One region of the Brevibacillus sp. GCM10020057 genome, then DNA from elsewhere that is predicted to be linked to it. Evidence: riboswitches for the same ligand, from Rfam matches in the RefSeq annotation. Region 1 holds a riboswitch; each other region holds the start of a gene.
The links. A riboswitch is a leader RNA that binds a small molecule or an ion and turns the genes downstream of it on or off. The one in region 1 is predicted to bind lysine.
Positions count from the first base shown of each region.

Region 2: another riboswitch for lysine. It lies ahead of dapD (2,3,4,5-tetrahydropyridine-2,6-dicarboxylate N-acetyltransferase); the one in region 1 lies ahead of ACFSO0_RS08365 (aspartate kinase).
Region 3: another riboswitch for lysine. It lies ahead of ACFSO0_RS19435 (amino acid permease); the one in region 1 lies ahead of ACFSO0_RS08365 (aspartate kinase).

Region 1 covers NZ_JBHUJW010000023.1:302,421-305,695, reverse strand. Annotated here, with positions in the region: gene uvrC (excinuclease ABC subunit UvrC) at 1-848, shown strand, start outside; lysine riboswitch at 934-1,121, shown strand; gene ACFSO0_RS08365 (aspartate kinase) at 1,361-2,602, shown strand; gene ACFSO0_RS08360 (DUF2507 domain-containing protein) at 2,702-3,148, opposite strand.
Region 2 covers NZ_JBHUJW010000043.1:55,094-58,368, reverse strand. Annotated here, with positions in the region: gene ACFSO0_RS13870 (aspartate aminotransferase family protein) at 1-550, opposite strand, end outside; gene dapD (2,3,4,5-tetrahydropyridine-2,6-dicarboxylate N-acetyltransferase) at 563-1,273, opposite strand; lysine riboswitch at 1,443-1,630, opposite strand; gene ACFSO0_RS13860 (GNAT family N-acetyltransferase) at 1,800-2,348, shown strand; gene ACFSO0_RS13855 (EcsC family protein) at 2,323-3,162, opposite strand; gene ACFSO0_RS13850 (hypothetical protein) at 3,203-3,275, opposite strand, start outside.
Region 3 covers NZ_JBHUJW010000044.1:16,969-20,243, forward strand. Annotated here, with positions in the region: gene ACFSO0_RS19430 (APC family permease) at 1-3, shown strand, start outside; gene ACFSO0_RS19435 (amino acid permease) at 99-1,547, opposite strand; lysine riboswitch at 1,667-1,853, opposite strand; gene ACFSO0_RS19440 (DinB family protein) at 2,037-2,519, opposite strand; gene ACFSO0_RS19445 (CGNR zinc finger domain-containing protein) at 2,693-3,265, shown strand.

The DNA.
Region 1 (3,275 bases):
GCGACCCCGAGCTTTTGGGAGAGTGGCTGGGAATCAAGGTGCATGCCCCGAAACGCGGCAAAAAGCGCGAGCTCGTGCAGATGGCGGCGGAAAACGCGAGAATCGCCCTGCAGGAAAAATTCGCACTGATGTCCAAGGACGACGCCCGTACCATTCAAGCCGTCCACAATCTGGGCCACATTCTCGGCATCGGCACTCCCCACCGGATCGAGGCGTTCGACAACTCGAACATCCAGGGGACGGAGCCGGTCTCGGCGATGGTCGTCTTTACCGATGGCCGTCCGGATAAAAAGGAATATCGCAAGTTCAAGATCAAGACGGTGGAGGGGCCGGACGACTACGGCTCCATGCGGGAGGTCATTCGCCGCCGCTACACGCGCCTGCTGAAGGAAAACGGCGCGCTGCCGGATCTGATCGTCATCGACGGGGGCAGGGGCCAGATCAGTGCGGCGATGGACGTGCTGGAGAACGAACTGGGGCTGTACATTCCCGTCTGCGGCCTCGCCAAGGACGAAAAGCACAAGACAGCACAGCTTTTGTTCGGCGACCCGCCCGAGCCTGTGGAGCTGAAGCGGGACAGCTACGAATTTTACCTTCTGCAGCGCGTTCAGGACGAGGTGCACCGTTTTGCCATCACCTTTCACCGCCAGTCCCGCACGAAGACGATGCTCTCCTCCCGGCTCGACGAAATTCCGGGCATCGGCGAGAAGCGGCGCAAGCTGTTGTTTACCCATTTCGGCTCCCTGCAAAAGATGCGGGAGGCGACGCTGGAAGACTTCCGGCAGCTGGGAATCGGCGACAAGCTCGCCAAGCAGATCATTTCCCATCTGCGCAAGCTGGAATCGTGACGATTGGGCAAAAAGGAATTGAACCGCTCCCCTGTCCGTGATATAATCCGATTCAAACAGAATAGTTAGCCTCACTTCCATGATGGAGTGAGGTAGAGGCGCGAAAACCAAGAGTACCTCCCGGAGATCGGGTGTCTGTGAAGGGATTGGGAAAGGGGAATTCGCCGAAGTGTGGAGAGGGACCCGCCTTCCTCCATGCTGGGTCTGCGTTGAACAAGCGCAGGACTGTCATCTGTGCAATCACCAGTTGCCAGATGGAGTGCTATCTCACGGTGTGCCAGTGTGAGTCATGACGTATGGTGTTGTCGTGCTGTGCGCTGTCCGCGTGTATTGGAAGGGAGGAACCGGGATGTCGAAACAATAGGCAGCGGCAGGTACTTTTCCTCGTCGGTGCCTTTTTCACATAGGAAGAAAGCATACAAGCGCAGAATGAACATAGAGAAAAAAGAGTACCATACGAGTGGATCAAGATCAGCGAAGAACTGGATAACAGGAAAAGGGAGAGAAGCCTCATGGGGTTGATCGTGCAAAAATACGGGGGAACCTCCGTTGGAACCATTGAGCGAATTTTGCGAGTAGCGGACCGAATTATCAGTTATAAAGAAGAAGGACATGACATCGTCGTCGTCGTCTCGGCGATGGGCAAATCGACAGACGTGCTGGTGGATATGGCAAAACAGATTACCGCCTACCCGTCCGAGCGCGAGATGGATATGCTGCTGACCACGGGGGAACAGGTATCGATCGCGCTGCTGTCGATGGCGCTGCACACGAAAGGCTACGATGCGATTTCGTTGACCGGCTGGCAGGCAGGCATTACGACCGAGTCCATCCATGGGAAAGCGCGCATTCAGCAAATTGACACACAGCGCATCCAGTCCGAGCTCGGGCGCGGCCGCGTCGTGATCGTGGCGGGCTTCCAGGGAATCAGCGACACGGGCGAGATCACGACGCTGGGGCGCGGCGGTTCCGATACGTCGGCGGTGGCTTTGGCTGCGAGCCTGAATGCGGACAAATGTGAGATTTTCACAGACGTGTCCGGCGTGTACACGGCTGATCCGCGGGTCGTTCCGGCCGCGCGGAAGCTGGACAGTATTTCGTACGACGAGATGCTGGAGCTGGCCAATCTCGGGGCAGGCGTCCTGCATCCGCGTTCGGTGGAAGCTGCGAAAAAATACAAGGTACGGCTGGTCGTCCGCTCCAGCTTTACTGCTGAAGATGGTACGTACGTAGAGGAGGTTGCCAACATGGAAACTGGAAGAGTGGTAAGTGGAGTCGCGCATGACGAGGATGTCGCAAAGGTTACGGTATTCGGGATGCCGGCGAAGGTAGGGACCCTCTCTCGCCTGTTCAATACATTGGCCGATCATCAGGTCAACGTGGACATCATTATCCAAAGCTCATTCGATGCGGAGGTTACGAACATCTCGTTTACAGTGGCATCGGATGATCTGAAAAAGACGCTGGACACGCTTGCTGCCCATAAGGAATCGCTCGGGTTTGAAAAAATCGAGCACGAGGAAGGCTTGACCAAAGTATCGATCGTCGGTTCCGGCATGGTGAACAATCCGGGCGTTGCCGCAGAGATGTTCCGCGTGCTGGCCGAGCAGGGAATTTCTATTAAAATGGTATCGACTTCGGACATCAAGGTCTCCTGCGTCATTCCTGCCGCTTTGACTGAGTTGGCCGTTCGCAGCCTGCATACTGCCTATGGGCTGGATGTGGAAACGACAGCGGTCGTGCACGGATTGTAATCGGTACGCTGCGATATTGCTGCTGGCAATATTTCCCCTCTTTCCGTTTATGGAAGAGGGGATTCCCATGTTCCCCTGCCCGGGCAGCAAGCGGCCTGTTCAGGAAGTAACTACGATGCGAATGTCGCGTGAACCTTGCAGGACAAGCTGGGCAGTCGTCTCGCGTCCGCTCGCCCTTTCGAGGGCTCCCGCGATGATTCCGCATTCCAGGGACAAGGCACAGCCCAGGCGCTGCTCGGACATGTAGGGGAATATCGCGTGTGAGAGCTTGTACTGAATGCGCCGGTCCGACTGGTCGATGATGTCCAGCTGCCCGAGGCCGAGCCGCATGAAGGTCAGGATGACGTCAGCGGGGGATTGGACGGGGATCTTTTGCCCGATATCTTTTCCCAGCCAGTATAGAATGGCGCTCTCGCTATCACCGAGCAAGGCAGACGTGAGCGTTTCTCGCAGCAGATGGTAGCCAAGGTATGGCATGTTCATCCGTTCAGCGTAAGCGATAGACTCTTGCGGCAGCAAGGCGGACAGTTGATCCGTCTCTTTCATCATGCTTCCCTCCTGTCTGTACCAGACTATGAGAAACAGCGAAAAATATGACAGAATAATAGGAAAATAACTCCATAGGGAAGTTTGATCTATCAATGGATTTAGTCTATTCACTGTCTTGACGCTC
Region 2 (3,275 bases), on a different contig from region 1:
CGGCCGCAGGCTTCGCTTCGCGGCAAATGGCTCGCAGCCCTTCGGTGTCTTCGGCGTCCAGCTCGTACACAGGGAAAGTCGGTTGCGGGAAGTCCTGGTACACATGTGCCTGCCTCGTCAGCCGTACGGCACCGAGCGTACGGCCGTGGAAGCTGCCCCGCAGCACGACAATGCCGTCGCGCCCTGCCCCTTCCGTCTTTGTCCATTTGTGGATCAGCTTGATCGCCGCCTCAGTCGCTTCTGCTCCGGAGTTGGTGAAAAAGACTTTCCCCGCAACCGTCTGCTCGATCAGCCGCTGCGCGAGGCGGATGGCCGGCTGGTTGAGAAACACGTTGGAGATGTGCAGGAACCGTTCCCCTTGCTCGTGCAGCGCCTTCAGGATGCGCGGGTGGGAGTGCCCCAGGACGTTGACAGCCAGACCGGTGAACAGGTCCAGATACCCTTTTCCTTCGGTGTCGTACAGGTAGTTGCCCTCGCCTTTCGCAATGGCAATCGGCAGCCGTTTGTACGTCGAGACGATGTATTGTTCATCGAGCGAACGCCAGTCCATATGCCTCACCCCTTACAGCTGACGCAGCTCCTGCTTGATTTCCGTCTTGGAACGGGTTTTTTCGTCGATTTGTTTGATAACGCGAGCTGGCGTACCCGCTACCACTGTGTACGGAGGCACGTCCTCGATCACGACAGCTCCTGCAGCAACGACGGCGCCTTTGCCGACGCGGATGCCTTCCAGAATGACCGCATTCGCCCCGATCAGCACGTCGTCCTCTACCACAACTGGCTGCGCAGATGGCGGTTCGATCACGCCGGCAATGACGGAGCCTGCGCCGATGTGGCAGTTTTTCCCGATCGTTCCGCGGCCGCCTACTACTACGTTCATGTCGATCATAGTACCTTCGCCGATCACCGCGCCGATGTTGATGGTAGCGCCCATCATGATGACTGCGTTGTTGCCGATCGTCACCTGATCGCGGATGATCGCACCCGGCTCGATACGCGCCTGGATTCCTTTGGTGTCGAGCAGCGGAATCGCGGAGTTGCGGCGATCGGACTCGACGACGTAGTCTTCGATTTTATCGCTGTTTTGCGCCAGCACAGGCTCGATTTCTTTCCATTCGCCAAACACGACCCCTGTATTTCCATTGATAAAGGCTTTGGAGCTGGCGCCGAAATCAATCCCTTCCAGATTGCCTTTCACGTACAGCTTCACAGGCGTTTTCTTTTCGCTTTTTTGAATAAACGAGATAATTTCATTGGCATCCATCATGTTCACAGGTACTTCCTCCTTTTAGTCAACAACCATTTTGAATAATTAGGAGCATGACCAGACAACGGCAGTCATGCCCGCTTGAGCAAAACAGGAATTTTTCGGCAAGCTCCCGTTTCGCAAAAAAAGCAATGAGTGCATGCGCTAACTCATCGCTTTCCAAACATTGGCAGCAATCGTAAATAGCGCTCCACGAAAGACCCAAGACCTCTCGTGACAGGATGATCATTGTTCATGAGCACCCCAGCCCTTGCCGTTCAGGGGAATGACAACAGCTTCGGCGCTTTAGCCTTTCCTTCTTTTCCTGCCCCCCGGCAGCTTGCGAAAAGATGTACTCATCTTCGGCGCACCTCTATTTAGACTTTCACTATGAATTTCATTCTACTCTACCAAAATCGGCCCTCTGTGGCAACTAATTTTCATGTAAATGGAAAAATGAATACAGAGGCAATTCAACCATGAATTTTCTGTCTTATCAAAAGAGAGCGAATATGGTAATATATTTCTCTAACATTTTCTAGGAGGTTGAACGATGCGGTTACATACGGACAGCATTTACTTGCGCCCTCTGCAAACGGAAGACGCTGCCGAACTGCTTGAGCTGCGGCTGCGCAATCATGATTTCTTTCAGCTTTACGAACCGATTCGTCCTGCTTCCCACCGCACCCTGGCCGGACAGCAGGAGCTGATCGCGCAGGCCGTGCGAGACTTTGACGCCGGGACCGCCTTTGCATTCGGCATCTTCCTGCAGGAGGACCACCGGATGATCGGGCGTGTCGCCTTGTCCAACGTAGCTCGCGGCGCCTGGCAGAACGCTACCATCGGCTACTTTCTCGACCAGGCGCAAAACGGCTGCGGCTACACGACACAGGCAGTCGGACTTGCGCTTCAGTTCGCGTTCACCGAAGCGCAGCTGCATCGCGTACAGGCCGGGGTGATGCCGCATAATCTCGCCTCCATCCGCGTGCTCGAAAAAAACGGCTTCCGCTACGAGGGGCTTTCCCTCCGCTACCTGCAAATTAACGGGAAGTGGGAAGACCACAACATGTACGCGATCACGGTTGAGGAGTGGACGAACTAGCTTCGTTTCTCCCGGCGGACTGTCGCAGCCGCTCCAGGATGCGCCGTTTGCGGTACAGCATCATGCCCGCTTCGGCGACATCTTGCACGGTTGTGCGATTCAAATAAGCCCCGAACAAAACTCCCGCGATCGGAACGAGCTGGAACAGCTTTTTCCAGCCGAAGTTTTCCGTGTACGTGACCACCACTTCGCGCCACCCTTGCAGCTGTGCCATGACATTCCGCTGCGCTGCCGGATTGTCAAACTGCGACAGCTCCTCGATGATCGCTTTCTTCCCGACGATGTCAGACGATGCAAACTGCAGGCACTTCACTACAAACAAGCGCTCTCGCTTTTCTTCCGGCCGATAGCCGTAGCACAGCGCCATCTCCTGCAAGATTTTGAGCGAGGTGCCCAGCAGCAGCGGAATATCCAGCGCCAGCGTGAAAATGCCGCCGATTCCGGTCGTTGCTCCTTGCACCGTTGCAAACGCGGCTCTTGACTCACGCAGCTCGTGTGCCACCTCATTCATGCAAGCAAGCGGCAGCTCTGCCACTTCTGCCGCTGCAAACGCGCGCTCCTGCCCTGTCAGGCGGGAACGAAATCTGCCGTACACCGCTTCGTCCGAGACGAGATACGTTCCGCCCGTCTCCAGAAAGGCAGCGATTTCATCCACCGCTGTCCCCAGTTTTTCGCGGACGCAATGGGGCGTGATGCGGTCCAGCAGGACAAACGGCAGCCGTCCGAGCTTTTCCCAAAACCACAAGTCTTTCTGTTTCTTTTCCCATGCTTCTACTTCCTTTAGCCCCTGAAGCAAATGTTCCCTCGACTCCATCCTTATCGCAGGCCCCCTGTTCTGCCAGCTGCTTTTCCGCTCACTCCTGCCGCTTCCACAAGCATTGGCTGCGGAGTATTTGCCTTGCGTACTCCTGCAGCTCTTCCGTACTC
Region 3 (3,275 bases), on a different contig from region 1:
TAAGCGGAAAGGCAATCAGCTGGACGCGGAGCGCTTCCGGCAAAATAAAGAAGCTCCTTGCCACCCGTCAGTGTCACGGATGGGCCAGGAGCTTTTTTTTAATGCGTGTTTTCATCCATGCTGAAATCTACCTTGTCGAGGGGGACCAGCCTGGTTTTCTTTGTGTATTTGTAGGCCAGCCATACGATCAGGAACAGGGGCAGGCCGATGTAGGACACGAGTGCGCCGTACCAGTCGATCGTCTCGCCGGTAAAGGCCGTGTAGTTTTGCCCGACGATGACTACGCAGCAAATGATGAAGGCGAAAATCGGCCCGATCGGGAACCATTTCGCGCGGTACGGCAGCTCGGTCAGATCGCGGCCTTGGGCAAGCAGCGCCCGGCGGAAGCGGTAATGGCTGACGGCAATCCCCAGCCAGGCGATGAAGCCGGACATCCCGGAAGCGTTCAACAGCCAGATGTAGATGGCACCGTCCCCGAAAAGCGAGGACAGGAAAGCCAATGCTCCGACGAGAGCCGTCACGATCAGGGAGTTGATCGGCACGCCGTTGCGGGTGACTTTGGCGAACCACTTCGGCGCCTTGCCTTCCTTGGCGAGCACCCACAGCATGCGAGTGGAAGCGTACATGCCGGAGTTGCCGGCGGACAGGACGGACGTGAGAATGACCGCATTCATGACGGAGGCTGCGAACGCGAAGCCTGCCTTTTCAAACACGATGGTAAACGGGCTGATGGCGATGTCGGTGATGTCGCCGCTGATCAGGTTCGGGTTGTCGTACGGGACGAGCAGGCCGATGATCAGAATCGCCAGGATGTAGAACAGCAGGATGCGCCAAAAGATTTGCCGGATCGCTTTGGGGATGTTGCGCGCAGGATTTTCGCTCTCTCCCGCCGCTACCCCGACGAGCTCTGTCCCCTGGAAGGAGAACCCGGCGATCATGAAGACCCCAAGGATCGCCATGAAGCCGCCGTTGAACGGCGCGTCCCCTTTGGTGAAGTTCGCAAAGCCGACAGCCTCGCCGCCCATGATGCCGAAGATCATCAGTACACCGATGGCGATAAAGACGATTACAGTAATGACTTTGATGAGAGCAAACCAGTATTCCGATTCGCCGTACGATTTCACCGACAGGGCGTTCAACAGGAACATCAGGAAGAGGAACAGGGCGCTCCAGACGATCGAAGGCACATCCGGGAGCCAGTATTTCATGATGAGGGCTGCAGCCGACAGTTCGACGGCGATGGTAATGGCCCAGTTGTACCAGTAGTTCCAGCCGAGCGCAAAGCCCAGGGACGGATCGACGAAGCGGGTGGCATAAGTGCTGAAGGAGCCGGAGACAGGCATGAAGGCAGCCATCTCGCCCAGGCTGGTCATCAAAAAGTAGACCATGATGCTGATGGCGATGTAGGCAGCCAAAGCACCCCCGGGTCCGGCAGTATGAATGGAGCCGCCGCTCGCGAGGAACAATCCCGTACCGATGGAGCCGCCGATGGCGATCATCGTCAGGTGGCGAGCTTTGAGCCCACGTTGCAGTTTGTTTTCTGACATTGCGTGTTGCACGACCTTTCTCAAGATTGTTTTGTACGGAAGGAAGGTCGGAAACGAAAAAACCGCCACAAGCCAAAAAACGGCCAAGGGCGGTATGATCCAATCCCCACCAAGCCTTCACTGAAGATAGCGCACCACGTTTGCCCGGCAAGCAAACGTGACAGTTCTGTCCCTTTCGAGAACAGCCCCAGCCCATGTGCACAGCGATACACGATGGACTTCGGCGGCTTTTCCCTCTCCTGCAGTCTTAGATTTCGTCTGAATCTCGTGCAGGATACTATAAAAGCCGCGACCTCTATCCTCACCGTGAAAGATGAGGATAACATCTATGAAATTGAGTTACTGTTAAACTATATATGATTGTTTGGCATTACGCAATAAGGAAAACAGGATAGGGAAAAAATTCAGTTTACTGATTTTGCGGGACGAACAGGCCGCCGAGGAATACCCCCGACGGCCTGCTTCATGGGCGGATGCTTTTTCCAGTTATTATTGAAAAGTGCGTCTGGCAGGCCAGGAGCCTTGCAGCTTGCGAATCTGGATGATCTGTCCGGTGTGACAGGCGTCGTGCAGGATGAGGTTCATGAAGCTTTGGGCGGTATCTTTTTGGTCCAGCTCTTCCTCGGACAGGGCGGACAGCTGTTCCCGAAGCTGGCGGTGCACCGTAGCCATGCGCTCCTGCGTCGCTTGCCAGGCATCTTCATCCTCGGGGCCGCCGGACGGGACGAACGTATCTTCGTTGGTTTCCGCTGTGAGCGGAAAAGGGGTGCCTGCGAGCCGGTGCATCAGCCGCTCCTTGAAAAACAGCAGATGACTGACGGTTTCCCAGATCGTATTGGCGGCTTCACCGGCGGGGCGCCAGCTCGCCTGGGCGGCGGTCAAGCCAGAGAGGGCATCGCGCAAAGGCGGGTACCAGCCCTCCTGTTCATACGTGTACTCCCAGTTTTGCAGCAGCAAAGCTTTACGGCTCATGTTCATCCTCCTCGTCTGTGAAACAGATGGGCGAAACGTTATAATGATGCAAAAGGTAATGATTTGTAACCATCTAAAATGAAAACGATGGTTACAAGATGTAGGATAACATATCCTGTAACTGGAAACAAGTCGGAAATGTTCGGTTTGGCAAATGGATGGGGGTAGCAGAGGTGGAATGGCTGTGCATTGATTTTTTGAACAGCGATTGGCGCGACTGGAGGGGGTCGGGACGCAGGGAAAACCGGCTGGAAAAGGCAGAGTGGCTGGATTCCTTTTTGCAGCATTGGGATTTGCAGGCGCCGCTTCCCGCTGGTAGCAAGACCTGCGCCGAGCTGCTGGCGCTGCGGGAGAGCATGAGAAGGATGACGGAGTCTGTCGTTCGCAGGGAGGCTTTGTTGTCTGACGATTTGGCGGCTCTGAATCAGGCGCTGGCACTGGCGCCTTCGCATCCGCAGCTGCTGGAGGACGCGAAGGGCGGATACCGACTGGAGGAGAGGTGCCCCGTAGGCGGATGGGAGCTGGTCATGGCCCGGATCGCCCGCTCTTTCGCCGATCTGCTCGTGTACGAAGAAGTCAGCCGCCTGAAAATATGTGACAATCCGGATTGCCAATGGGTTTATTTTGACGAGAGCCGCAACCGCGCACGCCGCTGGTGCGATGACAAGATGTGCGGCAATCTCATGAAGGTGCGCCGTTTTCGCGAGCGGCAAAAGGAAAAAGAAAGCCGCAAGTCCGGAAAATGAACCAAGATCT